DNA from 2 places in the Pantoea sp. RCC30.1 genome. Region 2 is predicted to be linked to the other one. Evidence: predicted binding sites of a transcription regulator. Region 2 holds the regulator's gene; the other holds the start of a gene.
What was found. Region 2 encodes sigma-54, which starts transcription at its own class of promoters, with help from an activator protein. Its sites were predicted from a motif close to GTTGGCACANNTTTCGCTNT; they were not measured.
Positions count from the first base shown of each region.

Region 1: AC2LB6_RS09305 (circularly permuted type 2 ATP-grasp protein) is a predicted target of sigma-54. The motif match lies at 2,924-2,943, and genes of this name have one in related genera.

Region 1 is NZ_JBXUHX010000008.1:35,550-43,036, reverse strand. It holds gene AC2LB6_RS09330 (DUF943 family protein) at 1-233, shown strand, start outside; gene AC2LB6_RS09325 (YPO3983 family protein) at 525-1,370, shown strand; gene AC2LB6_RS09320 (DUF943 family protein) at 1,361-1,831, shown strand; partial or broken gene AC2LB6_RS09315 (DUF3289 family protein) at 1,995-2,078, shown strand; gene AC2LB6_RS09310 (DUF943 family protein) at 2,075-2,539, shown strand; gene AC2LB6_RS09305 (circularly permuted type 2 ATP-grasp protein) at 2,980-4,416, shown strand; gene AC2LB6_RS09300 (alpha-E domain-containing protein) at 4,410-5,336, shown strand; gene AC2LB6_RS09295 (transglutaminase family protein) at 5,333-6,115, shown strand; gene AC2LB6_RS09290 (proteasome-type protease) at 6,197-6,925, shown strand; gene AC2LB6_RS09285 (YPO3983 family protein) at 7,023-7,487, shown strand, end outside.
Region 2 is NZ_JBXUHX010000019.1:28,381-35,867, forward strand. It holds gene mtgA (monofunctional biosynthetic peptidoglycan transglycosylase) at 759-1,478, shown strand; gene npr (PTS phosphocarrier protein NPr) at 1,482-1,754, opposite strand; gene rapZ (RNase adapter RapZ) at 1,751-2,605, opposite strand; gene ptsN (PTS IIA-like nitrogen regulatory protein PtsN) at 2,653-3,132, opposite strand; gene hpf (ribosome hibernation promoting factor) at 3,284-3,571, opposite strand; gene rpoN (RNA polymerase factor sigma-54) at 3,593-5,026, opposite strand; gene lptB (LPS export ABC transporter ATP-binding protein) at 5,075-5,800, opposite strand; gene lptA (lipopolysaccharide ABC transporter substrate-binding protein LptA) at 5,806-6,357, opposite strand; gene lptC (LPS export ABC transporter periplasmic protein LptC) at 6,332-6,904, opposite strand; gene kdsC (3-deoxy-manno-octulosonate-8-phosphatase KdsC) at 6,901-7,467, opposite strand; gene kdsD (arabinose-5-phosphate isomerase KdsD) at 7,481-7,487, opposite strand, start outside.

The sequences.
Region 1 (7,487 bases), on a different contig from region 2:
GTAATCATAGCTATGTCTTAGTCAGGCATTTCCCGTTGACAGATAAGGGGAAAATAAACTGGTGGCTAAAAAATAAAGATATGCTTAAAGAAAAATATGATATCCCTAAGCCATCACCCTCTGGTTATTTTACTATTATTTTTTGGGATTTTGGTGTAACTTTCTCAGCGTACGATGGTGATAATTATCGCTTAGGCCAGAAAGGTGAAATTATTAAAGTCGAATCTCATTAACGTCGCTTCCCTCGCGTAAGGACAGCAATAAAATTATCCGTCTTCCCAATTTTGCACCCGCTATGCAGAAGTAGCAAAATGTTAAGAAGGCTATACTATATTGATTCATTACAAGAACATCTGAACCTTTTTTAATGACAGGTTATTGCAGTAAAGCATCCACTCTCTCCCTGGCCTGAATCAGCAATCGATGTCCGGGAGAGGACACAATATGATTAACATTTGCGCACATGATTGCGTACTATCCCCTGTTAAGACCACGACGGAAGATTATACAAGGAATGTATATCGATGGACGCATTACAATTTCCCTGCACGATATTCAAAACCCAAAAGTCTATGGACGCCTACAGCGCCAGGGATATGTGCTGCGGCGATCTGACCGAAGCACAGTTAAAATCTGATTACCAACTGGTGGATGTTTCCACCAGAGCCCACCCTTACACCCTGACCAAAATTACGCCATTCACTCAGCCACAGTCAATGTTTCATGGCTCCCATGGAATAGGGGAAAAGATCACCCGTCATCAATGCGCTAATATCCTGTTCGATGAGTTCCGCGACTTATCTCGCCTGTTCTCGGTTTATGGCCCGTACAAATATCTGATCGAACAGATGATCACTCATATGCAGTACGGTGATGGCAAAACGTTCACCAGTATGCATCTGGACAGTGCTTTGAAGGAGCATATTCTCAAAGATTATTCAACAGAGAACAGTACACGCTTACGGTTAGAGAAAGCTTTTAATACTTTTATAGATTGGGAAAATAGATATTTACCAGTAAAAGAAACAGATAAACTAAGAAAAGTAATCCTGGACAGTAAATTGCCTAAATTCGACAGATTCCAGGATAACTTTAACGGCATGGGTATAGCTGTCCACGACACGTGGACAACACACATCACTATAAAATCGCTACAGGTTGATAATGACCGTTACGGCGCGGTGGTGCATTACAAAATCCAGGATCACTTTGGCCTTGATGTTAACGATATTTCAAAATTCAGATTTAACCAGTTCCGATTTTTCCGTATCTGGTTTGTACTACAGCGGTACAACCAATTTGGTTTCAGGCCATTTATGACCAATATGGAAGCCACCATAGAAATCACCGGAACCCGTAAATTAGAATGAAAAACAAGAAAGCTATTGCGCTGTTCTTTCTGGCTGGCTGTGTGTTTCTGGGCTACTGGCTTTGGCTGTCGCTGCGTCCTGTAGAGATTATTGCGGTTCATCATAGAGAAAGTAATTTTAGTGCTATTTTGGTTAAAAACACTCCATTTACAGATAAGGGTAAAATAAATTGGTGGATGGAAAACAAAGCTATTTTTAAAGAAAAGTATAATGTTCCTAACCCAGCGGAGGATGGTTCTTTTTCAGTTACCGTCTGGTTGTTTGGAGAGGGGTATAAAGAGGAGGGAAAATATGACAGATTCTGTTTCAATGATATTAAAAGCGAAAAAAACTGTATTGAAAAAGATGCTGTATTCACTGTAACTAATAGCAAAAATAGAGGTGTTTTTTTTACTATATATGATGGTGATAATTACCGATTAGTCCAGAATGGCGACATTATAAAAGTCGAATCCGATTAAATGAGTTATTGGTACAAAGTATCCACTATCTCCCGGTCCTGAATCAGCAATCGATGTCCGGGAGAGGACAAACTATGATTAACATTTGCGCACGTCATTGCGTATTATCCCCAGTGAAGACCACGACGGAAGATTATACAATGAATGTATACCAATGGACGCATTACAGCGGTATAACCAATTTGGTTTCAGGACATTTATGACCAACCTGGAAGCCACCATAGAAATCACTGGAGACCGCAAGTGAGAATAAAAAACAAGAAAGCTATTGCGCTGTTCTTTCTGGCTGGCTGTGTTCTTTTGGGCTACTGGCTTTGGCTGTCGCTGCGTCCTGCAGAGGTTGTCGCAGTACATAAAGATGGAGAGTTTAGCTCTGTCCTGGTAAGAAACTTCCCGTTTACTGATAGAGGGAAAATTAGCTGGTGGCTGAAAAATAAGAACATGTTAAAAGAAAAATATGATATTCCGCAACCTGGGAAAAATGGTTTTTTCTCTATAGTTTTCTGGGATTTTGCAGATGGCTATAAAGAGCAAGGTAAATACGACAGGCGATGCTTTGATGATATACAACCACCGTTGAATTGCATTGATAAGAACAGAATTTTTTCCATATGGAATACCCGAAATAGTAACATTTCATTTGGCGTTGACGGTAGCGAATACACCATCAATAAAAACGGTATAATTGTAAAAAATGAATCAAAGTAACAGCATATCTTACTACCCCCCTGTCCGGAACGTGGCAAAATAACACTGAGGCTATCCCCCGTGAAAACCACGACGGAAGTTTATACAAGGAATGTATACCAATGGCTCCATTACAATTACCCTGCACGATATTCAAAATCCTCTTTTTGGCTGTTTGCGCATTACTCGCTTACGCAACCTGGATATATCTACGCCCAGTGGATTCATCGTCAGCACTTATTTGCGGTAACTTCGCCCGCCAGGTGGCCGTGGGCCGTGAACCGTTTTTTTGTTCATCGCGACATACTAAGCGCCAAATTAAGACACGCCCGCACTGAGTCTGCACCAAAACGGGGCATCTGACCTGGCAATATGACGGCTTTGCACCGTTTCGCTTCTTCTGATGCTGGCACAGTTTATGCTTGGATTGATTGACAGCCTTTAACGTCTGCGAGGTGACGATGCTGAATATCAATCTCTCCGCTTCACCCTTTTTTGATGAGATGCTTCTGGCTGAAGGTGAACACCGTGACCACTACGCTGCCTACTGGCAATGGCTGCAACAGGCTGATCATCAGGCTGTCCAGCGCAAGCGGGAAGAAGCCGCCCTCCTGTTTCACCGGGTAGGGATTACGTTCAATGTCTACGATGACGATAGTGGTGCAGAACGGTTGATCCCGTTCGACAGCGTGCCACGTATTATCCCGGCCGCCGAGTGGGCCATGCTCGATGCCGGTATTCGCCAGCGTGTGCAGGCGCTCAATGCCTTCCTCTACGATATCTACCATGAACAACATATTCTGAAGGCGGGCATCATTCCGGCAGAACAGGTTCTGGCCAACGAACAGTATCAACCCTGTATGCAGGGCGTTGATCTCCATCGTGATATCTATGCACATATTGTCGGTGTGGATATGGTGCGCAACAGTGATGGCGACTATTACGTTCTGGAAGATAATTTGCGTACCCCCTCTGGCGTCTCCTATATGCTGGAGAACCGTAAGATGATGATGCGGCTCTATCCGGAACTGTTTGGACAGCAACGCATTGCCCCTGTAGAACGCTATCCATCGCATCTGCTACAGACGCTTCGCGAAAGCTCACCCATCAACGATCCCACCGTGGTGGTATTGACCCCTGGCCGCTTTAACAGCGCTTACTTCGAACACAGTTTCCTGGCTCAGCAAATGGGCGTTGAGCTGGTTGAAAGTGCCGATCTGTTCGTTAAGGATGGCATGCTGTTCATGCGCACGACTGCCGGGCCATGCAGAATACATGTGATCTATCGTCGGGTTGACGACGCCTTCCTCGATCCGCTGGCGTTCCGCCCGGACTCCATGCTCGGCGTACCGGGACTGCTGTCAGTTTACCGGGCTGGCAATGTCGTCCTGGCCAATGCTATCGGCACGGGCGTGGCTGATGACAAATCTATCTATCCCTATGTTCCGGATATGGTGCGCTTTTATCTGCATGAAGAACCGATCCTCAACAACGTGCCAACCTGGCAATGCAGGCATAAAAATGAGCTGTCGTATGTGCTGGCCAACCTCGAAAAAATGGTCGTGAAAGAGGTTCACGGCGCTGGCGGTTACGGCATGTTGATCGGCCCCGCCGCCAGCAAAGCTGAGCTCGCCCACTTCCGTGACCTGTTGCTGGCGCGTCCGCAAAATTACATCGCGCAAAACACACTGGCGTTGTCTACCTGCCCCACGTTCGTCAACGACGGCCTGGCACCACGTCATATCGACCTCCGACCCTTTGTGCTCAGTGGCGCGGAGATTCGACTGGTGCCCGGCGGGCTGACCCGCGTCGCGTTGACGGAAGGATCGCTGGTCGTCAATTCGTCACAGGGCGGCGGAACCAAGGACACCTGGGTACTGGAGGATGATATATGCTGAGCCGGACAGCCAGTGAACTCTATTGGATGGCCCGCTATCTGGAGCGGGCAGAAAATATCGCCCGGGTGCTGGACGTCACCAACAAATTGTCGATGATGCCCATCCGCAACGGGGGTACGCATGATCTGCTGGTACCGCTCAACCTGACCAGCACCAGCGAGCTGTATGCTGAAACCTACCCGACACTGACGATGCCCAATCTGGTCAGTTTTTTCGCTCTTGATAACCGGAATGACAGCAGCATCTTCAGTTGCCTGCAGATGGGCTGGAACAACGCGCATGCTGTACGTGGCAGCCTCTCATCCGAAGTCTGGGAATGTATCAATGCCACCTGGATCGGGATGAAATCGTTACGCCGTCAGGGCATCGGTTCAGACGGTGCGGACGCCTTCTTTGACTGGTTGAAAGAGCGCTCTCATCTGTTCCGCGGTGCCATGTTCGGTACCCTGCTCCGCAGCGACGCGATGCACTTTATCCGTCTCGGGACGCTGCTGGAACGGGCTGATGGCACCGCCCGTCTGCTGGAAGTGAAAAACAGACTGATGGATATTGATGACGACCCGGTGCGCGAATATTACCGCATGGACACACTGCTGCAGGCGGTAAGCGCGCGCGAAGCCTACCATAGTATTTACAAGCAGCCCCTGAGCCGGGAGACCATCGCCGAGCTGATGATCCTGCGCAACGAGCTGCCGCGTTCGTTGCTGGCGTGTATCAACGATATGGTTCAGCAACTGGAGCTGATTGGTGGCCGTGCAAACCAGCCACGCCGGCTGGCGCATATCCTGCACGCCGAACTGCGCTTCAGTTCCATGAAAGACCTGAGCAGAATCGGGCTGAACAACTGGCTGGAAACCTTTCTCGCCCAGGTAACCGAGATCGCCGAAAGTATTCATCACACGTATCTGGAGGCGCAATGAAACTTAGCATTGAGCACAACACGCACTACCGCTACGACCAGGCGGTGCAACGGAGTATCCAGTACCTGCGACTGACGCCTCAGGAATCACCTCATCAACGCATACTCTCCTGGAAACTGACCTTGCCGGATAAGGCGGTGTGCACCACCGATGCCTTCGGCAACATCATGCATGTGCTGACACTCGATGAACCGCATGAGTCCATCACTATTCAGGCACACGGCGTGGTGGAGATTGAACACGGCATTGAAGATCAGGCTCAGGGGCATTTATCACCGCTGGTCTTCCTGCGCCACAGTCCGCTGACCCAGCCCGATGCGGCGATTCAGGCTTTTGCCCTGCGCTATTATCAGCCCCAGGCGATTCTGGCCGCCCTGGAAAACCTGATGGCGGACCTGCTACTCAGGATGCCATATACCCCCGGCTCTACCCTTGTGACCGACAGTGCCGCAGAGGCTTTCGCCGCGGGGAGCGGAGTATGCCAGGATCATACTCATGTCTTTCTGAGCTGCTGTCGTAGCCTGAATATACCGGCACGCTATGTCAGCGGTTACCTGCACAGCAAAGATTCTCTCCATGTCGCGACCCATGCCTGGGCCGAAGTCTGGATGGAAGACCGCTGGCACTGCTTTGATATCACCAACAATACCCGTATGCCTGATCAACATCTTAAGCTTGCCGTCGGGATTGATTACCTGGATGCCTGTCCGGTACGCGGTTTACGGATTGGCGGGGGATACGAAGATATGTGCGCGATTGCCGCCGTACAAATGATGTAAATTGACCTGTAGCGACTTGCTGATGGTGAAAACTTCATGCACGCTTATGGCGTGCAAATCATTTTTTAAGGGAAGTGTGGTATGACCTATTGTGTGGCCATGCGCCTGTCATCCGGGCTGGTCTTTGCATCCGATTCACGTACCAATGCTGGCGTGGATCATATTTCCACCTTCCGAAAACTGCATGTGTTTCATCAGGACGGCGATCGTACGCTGGTGCTTCAGACTGCCGGTAATCTGGCGACCACTCAAAGTATTATCAGTCTGCTGCGACACCGCAGCAGAAATGCCGACTGTCCCAATCTGCTGAATGCCTCCAGCCTCTATGAGGCCGCTTCTCTGATAGGCGAGACGGTTCGTGAGGTGATCCAGCGCGACAGTGAAGCACAACAGAATGGCAGCACGACAGACTTCAGTTGCAACCTGCTGCTCGGCGGGCAAATCAACGGGGATGATATTGGTCTGTTCCATATTTACCCACAGGGTAATTTCATCGAAGCAACCCGCGATACGCCCTATTTCCAGATTGGTGAAAGCAAGTACGGCAAACCGATCATTGACCGGGTGCTGCACTACGACATGTCTCTGGAGCAAGCGATGCAGTGCGCACTGATTTCACTGGATTCGACTCTGCGCAGCAATCTGTCCGTTGGCCTGCCGCTCGACGTCATGATCTACCCTTCTGATAGCTATAGCGATGCCCGGCAATACCGCATTACCGAAGACCACCCGTACTTTACGACTATCCGTAAAGGCTGGGGAGAAGGATTAGTCAGCACCTTCAAACAGCTACCGCCGCTGGTTCTCTAATTTGAGCAAAATAGAAAGCTCAGTGTTTACATGTCAGCCTGTCAGCGTATCATTCCTGTGAATACCCAAAGGGATTACTTACAAGGAATGTATACCAATGGCCGCATTACAATTTCCCTGCACGATATTTACCACGCAAAACTGGATGGACGACTACTACGCTAAAGATATGCGCTGCGGTGATTTATCAGAATCACAGTTAAAAGCGCATTTTCATTTGCTGGATATCTCCACCAGAGCCAATCCTTACACCCTGGCGAAAATCACCCCGTTCACTCAGCCACAGTCTATGTTTTATGGCGCCCGTGGAGAGGGTGAGAAAATTACCCGCCAGCAGTGCGCTGCACTCCTATTTGATGAATTCCGCGAGTTATCGCGCTTGTTCTCGGTTTATGGTCCGTACAAGCACCTGATCGAAAAGATGATCACCCATATGCAACATGGCAATGGTTCGTGCTTCAGCAATATGTACCTGAACAATGCTTTGAAGGAGCATATTCTCAATGACAGGACAAGAAACAGCACTCTTATTTTGTTGAAAAATGTACTTAAAAACAGCATT
Region 2 (7,487 bases):
CACCTTAGCAAATTCATCTTCTCATGCGACAAGATTCATTAAAATTTGTGATATTGAGCAGCGTTTAAATACAGAAAACATTAATTTGGCAACACAGTCAAGTAAGGAATCAATTTCTGTGCTGCATTGCTGTTATTTTAATCATTTTTGCCTTTTTTCGTGTAGTTTTAAGGCTGCTGTACAGCGAAACGGTGGTCGGGTAGCAGTAAAGTGAGCCAGCGTTAACATTTTCCTCTTCAGAGCGGCTAAAACGCTGATATTGCACGCGCGCAGCCTGAAATGATACGAATTAACCAAAACGATTTGGAATGATAAAGAAGAATCTAAAAGTTTGTCTTTTTCTCCTCCTGACATGAGGGTTCCGGCTGGAAAAAAACGGTGCCATAACAGCCAAAAGTGAGTCCGTTAATCGCTGTTTATTTATACTTTATAGCGATAATTCTGATTAAGCTTTGGACAGCATTGGATTAAGAAAAAAATAACAGTTAAGTATAGCGAATGATTTATGCGGGCGCTTATTACCGATTATTAACTTTTTATCTGGAAAGGTGCTAAGCAGGTTCAATTAATGGAACCGATTCCTTTTTTTCGGAAGTCATTGAACTATTTCGAACTGTTGCAGCATTTTGATGCAAAATGATTGAATAAAGTCTGGAAACTACCTCCTCGTTTTCAGCGATAATCGTAAAAAGACTGCTTTAACAGCAGTGATTACATGAGTGATTGATTAACGTCTGAAACAAGTATGGGAAGATTGCATGAACAAGCATAAAGGAAGCGTCGGACAGCGTATCAGACGTATTGTTGGTCGCGTGCTGTTGGTATGGCTGTTGGTATGGCTGGCGGGGATTTTACTCTTTTCATTCTTACCGGTACCGTTCTCGGCGGTGATGGCTGAACGACAGATCGGTGCCTGGTTACGCGGTGATTTTAGTTATGTCGCACATTCAGACTGGGTTGGCCATGACGAGATTTCGCCCTGGATGGGACTGGCGGTTATCGCCTCAGAAGATCAAAAGTTTCCCACTCACTGGGGCTTTGATGTGGCGGCGATTGAGTCCGTACTGGATAAGAGCGACAACCGGATGCGCGGGGCGTCCACGCTGTCACAACAGACGGCGAAGAATCTGTTCCTCTGGGATGGTCGCAGCTGGGTCCGTAAAGGTCTGGAGGCGGGTCTGACGGTAGGGATTGAGACGGTCTGGACAAAGCGACGCATACTGACCGTCTATCTCAATATTGCAGAATTCGGGCCGGGTATCTTTGGCGTTGAGGCGGCTTCACAGCGCTACTTCCATAAGCCAGCCAGCCGGCTGACCGCAGCCGACGCCGCTTTGCTGGCTGCAGTACTGCCTAATCCGATTCGTTATCGTGCTGCTGCGCCCTCAGGTTATGTCAGAGAGCGGCAGCAGTGGATACTGCGTCAGATGCGCCAGCTGGGCGGCGAGGGCTTCCTGCAGCGTAATAAGCTCGACTAAACCTTAATCTTCATCGAAGCCCGCTTCAAATAGCTCAATGACCGCAGCCAGCGCCGGAACTTCCTCCGGGCCGCTGGCTTCGATCTCAATGTGCCCGCCTTTGGCCGAGTCGAGCATCAGCAGCGCAATCACGCTGCTGGCTTCGGCTTCCGTACCCGCCTCATTGCGCAGCAACACTTCGGCATCAAAGCTCTGCACCAGCTCAAACAACTTCATGGCCGGACGGGCGTGCATGCCCAGCTTATTTTTTATTTCTACAGTTTGTCGGACGGTCATGATTTGCGCTTTTCCAGCGTGCGATGGCGTGACTGAACATTCTTACCGCGCGAACGGAAGTAATCCGCCAGTTGTTCTGCGATATAGACAGAGCGGTGTTTGCCGCCGGTGCAGCCAATCGCCACGGTAAGATAGCTACGGTTATTGGTTTCCAGCATCGGCAGCCAGAGTTCAAGGTAGCTGCGCGTCTGGTAGATAAAGTTATGCACTTCAGTGTGACGATCAAGGAAGGCCGCCACAGGACGATCGAGGCCGGTCATCGGGCGCAGTTTCGGATCCCAGTGGGGGTTGGGCAGAAAGCGCACGTCAAACACATAATCAGCGTCAATCGGGATGCCATGCTTGAAGCCAAAGGATTCAAACACCATGGTCAGCTCGCGTTCACGCTTGCCCAGCAGGCGGGTGCGCAGCATCTCGGCCAGTTCATGCACCGACATCTCTGAGGTGTCGATGATCAGATCGGCTCGCGAACGCAGCGGCTCCAGCAGATCGCTCTCTTCATCGATGGCGCTCTCCAGCGACAGGTTTTTGCTGGAGAGGGGATGCAGACGGCGCGTATCGCTGTAGCGACGAATCAGGGTGTTGCGATCGGCATCGAGGAACAGCAGCTGAGGTGAAAATGTGTCAGGCAGATTATTCAGTGCGGTTTCAAAAATTTCCGGGGATTCAGGCATGTTACGCACGTCGATACTGACCGCTGCCGAAATATTGCGCTCAGCCAGCGAGTTAGCTAACTCAGGCAGCAGCACGACTGGCAGGTTATCAACACAGTAGAACCCCATATCTTCCAGCGCACGGAGTGCCACTGACTTCCCCGAGCCTGAACGACCGCTAACGATCATCAGCACCATGACCTTCTCTCCCGTTTTAAAACCGGCTCCAGGCCGGTAAAGACGCGTTACTGCTCTGTCTGGACTTCCGTAATAATGGCGTAGAGCTCTTCATCACTCTGCGCAGCACGCAGACGACGGCAGACCGTTTTATCTGCCAGACGCTTCGCCACCAGTGACAGGGTGTGCAGGTGTGTTTTGCACTGGTCAGCCGGGACCAGTAAGGCAAACAACAGATCGACCGGCTGGTTGTCGACGGCATCAAACGCAATCGGCTGTTCGAGGCTGATAAACACCCCAACCGCGCGCAGCGTATCCTCTTCCAGCTTGCCGTGAGGAATGGCTATCCCGTTACCAATACCGGTACTGCCCATGCGTTCGCGGGTCAGGATCGCTTCGAAAAGCGTCTGGTGCGGCAGGTTGAGCTGCTTAGCGGCCAGTTCGCTGATGATTTCCAGCGCACGTTTTTTGCTCTGGCAGTGTACGCCGCTGCGGGTGCAGTCTGGCGAAAGCACTGTGCTCAATTCCAGTGTGAGATCGTTGTTCATTATCGTTTCACTTGCGTGTTCACCAGGCCATTCACCGCAGCGCGTCTTAACGCCCGAGACAAACGGCGCTTGCTCAGATGACAAAACGGGGCGGATTATCCGCCCCATCCTGTCGGCTCTGCGCGCCAGGCGCGCGTCGCTAGCGTGAAGGTTAGTGTTTTTTCAGTTTATCTTTGTGTTTGGTCAGCTGACGGGCAAGCTTGTCGATCAACCCATCAATTGCCGCATACATATCTTCCGCTTCTGATGTGGCGTGCAGCTCGCCACCATTCACGTGTAGTGTTGCGTCCGCCACCTGAGTGACTTTCTCAACCTTCAGGACAATATAGACCTGATTGATATGTTCAAAATAATGTTCCAGTTTGGCAAATTTACCGTTTACGAATTCACGCAGAGGCGCAGTGATTTCAACGTGTTGCCCGGTCAGGTTCAGCTGCATAGGTCTTCCTTCTCATTTCTTTCAAACCAGTTGCTTACGCTGGTTCGATGGCGGGATGGATAAAGACTCACGATATTTGGCGACGGTACGCCGTGCCACCATAATCCCCTGATCAGATAACATGGAGGTCAGTTTACTGTCGCTCAAGGGTTTGGCTGGATTTTCCGCCGAAATTAATTTCTTCACCAGGGCACGAATCGCCGTCGAGGAGGCTTCGCCGCCACCTTCAGTATTGACGTGACTGGAGAAAAAGTACTTCAGTTCAAAAATGCCACGCGGGCTGTGCAAATACTTCTGCGTGGTCACACGGGAAATGGTCGACTCATGCATCTCAACAGCCTGGGCGATATCCGCCAGCACCATCGGACGCATAAATTCTTCACCCTGCTCGAAAAACGCCTGCTGCTGCTCAACAATGCAGCGCGTCACTTTCAGCAGCGTATCATTGCGGCTTTCCAGACTCTTAATCAGCCAGCGGGCTTCCTGCAGGTTGCTGCGAATGAACTGGCTGTCGCTGTCGTTGCGCGTCGCGCCGCCCATTGCCGCATAGTGCTGATTAATCTTGAGGCGCGGCACGCTGTCGGCATTGAGTTCAACCGTCCAGCGGCTGCCAACCTTACGCACCAGCACATCGGGAATGACATATTCCGGTTCGCTGGTGTTAATCGACTGACCCGGACGCGGGTCCAGCGACTGAATCAGCAGCATCGCCTCTTTCAGCACCTCTTCTTTGAGACGCGTCACCCGCATCAGGCTGCGGAAATCGTGATTTGCCAGCAGGTCAAGATGTTCGCTGACGATCAGGCGTGCTTCAGCCAGCATTGGCGTTTCAGGCGCATATTGCGACAGCTGAACCAGCAGACAGTCACGCAGATCGCGCGCGCCAACACCAATAGGATCAAAGCGCTGGATGCGTTTCAGCACCGCTTCAACTTCATCTGCTTCAAGCTCATCGTTGCCGATACTGTCGAGGATCTCCTCAAGCGAAACGGTGAGATATCCGGTGTCATCAATAGCATCGACGATAGAGGTGGCAATAGCGCGATCGGTGTCACTGAAAGGCGTCAGTCCAACCTGCCACATCAGATAGTCCTGAAGTGACTGCGTGGTTTCGCCTTGATAAACCGGTAACTCATCATCCTGATAATCGGTGCCGGTGCCGGAAGGCGTGCCCGCGGTATAGATCTCATCCCAGGTGGCATCCAGCGGCAGTTCATCGGGCATCTCTTTCTGCTCAAGCGCTTCGCGTGTATCCAGCGCCTCAGACTCTGACGATTCGCGGGAGTCGATCTCTTCATGCAGATCAGTCTGCTCAAGCAGCGGATTGCTTTCGAGAGCAAGCTGTAACTCCTGCTGGAGTTCAAGCGTAGAGAGTTGCAGCAGACGAATCGCCTGCTGCAATTGTGGAGTCATTGCCAGCTGTTGGCTGAACCTGAGTTGTAAACCTTGCTTCATAGACAGGATAATCGTTCCCAGGTAAACATCGGTATTAACGACACCTTATCAGAGTCTGAACTCTTCACCCAAATAAACCCGCTTAACCTGCTCATCCGCAAGAATTTCATTAGGTGTTCCGTGCGCAATCAGGCGTCCCTGGCTGACGATATAAGCCCGCTCACAGACCGCTAAGGTTTCACGCACGTTATGGTCGGTGATCAGCACGCCGAGGCCGCTGTCACGCAGATGCTCAATGATTTTCTTGATGTCGATAACGGAGATCGGGTCAACACCGGCAAAAGGCTCATCCAGCAGGATAAATTTAGGATTAGCAGCCAGTGCGCGCGCGATCTCAACTCGACGTCGCTCACCACCTGAAAGTGCCTGACCCATGCTGTCGCGCAGGTGCTCGATGTGGAACTCTTCCATCAGCTCACGGGCGCGATCCTGGCGTTGCTCTTCGGTCAGATCATCACGAATCTGCAGTACTGCCATCAGGTTATCGTAGACGCTGAGGCGACGGAAAATCGACGCCTCCTGCGGCAGATAGCCGATGCCACGACGCGCACGCGCATGCAGCGGCAGGATACTGATATCTTCATCATCAATAACAATGCGGCCAGCGTCACGCGGGACAATGCCCACCACCATGTAAAAGGTGGTGGTCTTACCGGCCCCGTTCGGGCCAAGCAGGCCGACAATCTCGCCGGACTTTACCTGCAGACTGACATCTTCTACCACGCGACGGCCTTTATATGCCTTCGCCAGGTTTTCTGCGATTAATGTGGCCATAGCTATCAGTTACTCTTCTTTCCGCTGTTGGACGAACCTTTATCCTGAAGTTGCGACGGCACCAGGACGGTGGTGACGCGCTTGTTCTGGCCCTGGCTGTAAGCCTGCATTTTCTGCTCTTTTACCAGATAGGTAATACGATCGCCTTTGATGTTGCTGTCCTGCTGCTCAATGAAAGCATTGCCGGTCAGTTCAACGAAATCGTTAGCCAGTTCGTAGTGCAGTTTTGAGGCATGGCCCTGAACCGGCTTGCCGCTGTCCTGCATCTGATAGAAGGTAGCGGGATTACCGTAGGCATCAACGATGGTTTTCTTGCTGTCGCCGCCAGGACGGGTCACCACGACTTTATCCGCCGTGATTTTGATTGAACCCTGCGTCACGATGACATTGCCGGTAAAGGTCGCGACATTGCCCTGCAAATCCAGCGCCTGATTCTGCGAGTCAATATTGACGGGCTTATCCGAGTCACCGGTCAGGGCAAGCGCTGGAACGCTGGTTGCCAGCAACATGCTGGCCAGTAAAAGCTTCAGGCTATTTTTGTTCATTTTGAATTTCATATGAGGTTTTGACCTTCTCGATTAACTCGGCGTTTTTTGTCCGTAAATTGCCGCGCATTTTCATGCCGGTGGAGTTAAAACTGCGGCCATACAATGTCACCTGGTCATCAGAGGTAACGTCCTGAGTGACAAGATTGATCTGCGCGTTATCCGTTTTGATACGCTCAAGCTGAGAATCCTGCGTCAGCGTATTCAGCTCAACATGGCCATACAGATAAAGCATACGATCTTTGGTGAGCTTTGCTTTATCCGCGCGTAGCGTCCAGGTAGGGATTTTGTTCTCATCATAAGTGGTCATCACCGGATTTTCGAACCAGCTCAGCTCGTCATCCGAGAAATAGGTCACTTTGTCTGAGACCAGTTTATATGACAGCGCGCCCTGCGGGTTGTAAACCACAGTATGTGAATCCGCACTGGTATAGGTCGGCGACTGACTGCCCGTCCCGACTGGCGTGGCATCGTCATCCTGGTTAGTAAGATTCCAGCCGATCAAAACCAGTGCAATCAAGGTCAGAATCAGCGTTATCCAACGCCTGCTTTTACTCATACTGATTGCCCTTTGGCATCCTCAAATTTGTTCTGCGCCATTAAGATCAGGTCACATACTTCGCGAACCGCACCGCGTCCGCCGGCGATCCGCGTGACATAATGCGCGCGTGGCAACAGGATTGGATGTGCATCCGCTACCGCCACGCTTAATCCCACTTTCGCCATAACCGGCCAGTCGATCAGGTCATCACCGATGTAGGCGACCTGATCGTCGGAAAGAGACAGTTTATCCAGAAGTTCACGATAGGCCAAAAGCTTATCGGATTGTCCCTGATAAAGATGACGGATGCCGAGCGTTTTGCAGCGATCTTCCATCAGACGGGCATTGCGGCCGGTAATAATAGCCACTTCCACATCGGAGGTCAGCAAACAGCGCACGCCGTAACCGTCCCGCACGTTGAATGCCTTCAGCTCTTCGCCATTATTCCCCATGTAGATCACTCCGTCGGACATCACGCCATCGACGTCGCAGATCAGCAGACGAATGTTGCTGGCGCGCGCCATAAAGTCCGCAGTGACCGGGCCGTAGCAGGTTTCAATCGGGGGAGTTGCCTGTTGCATTTTCTCTTCCTGTTCAGACT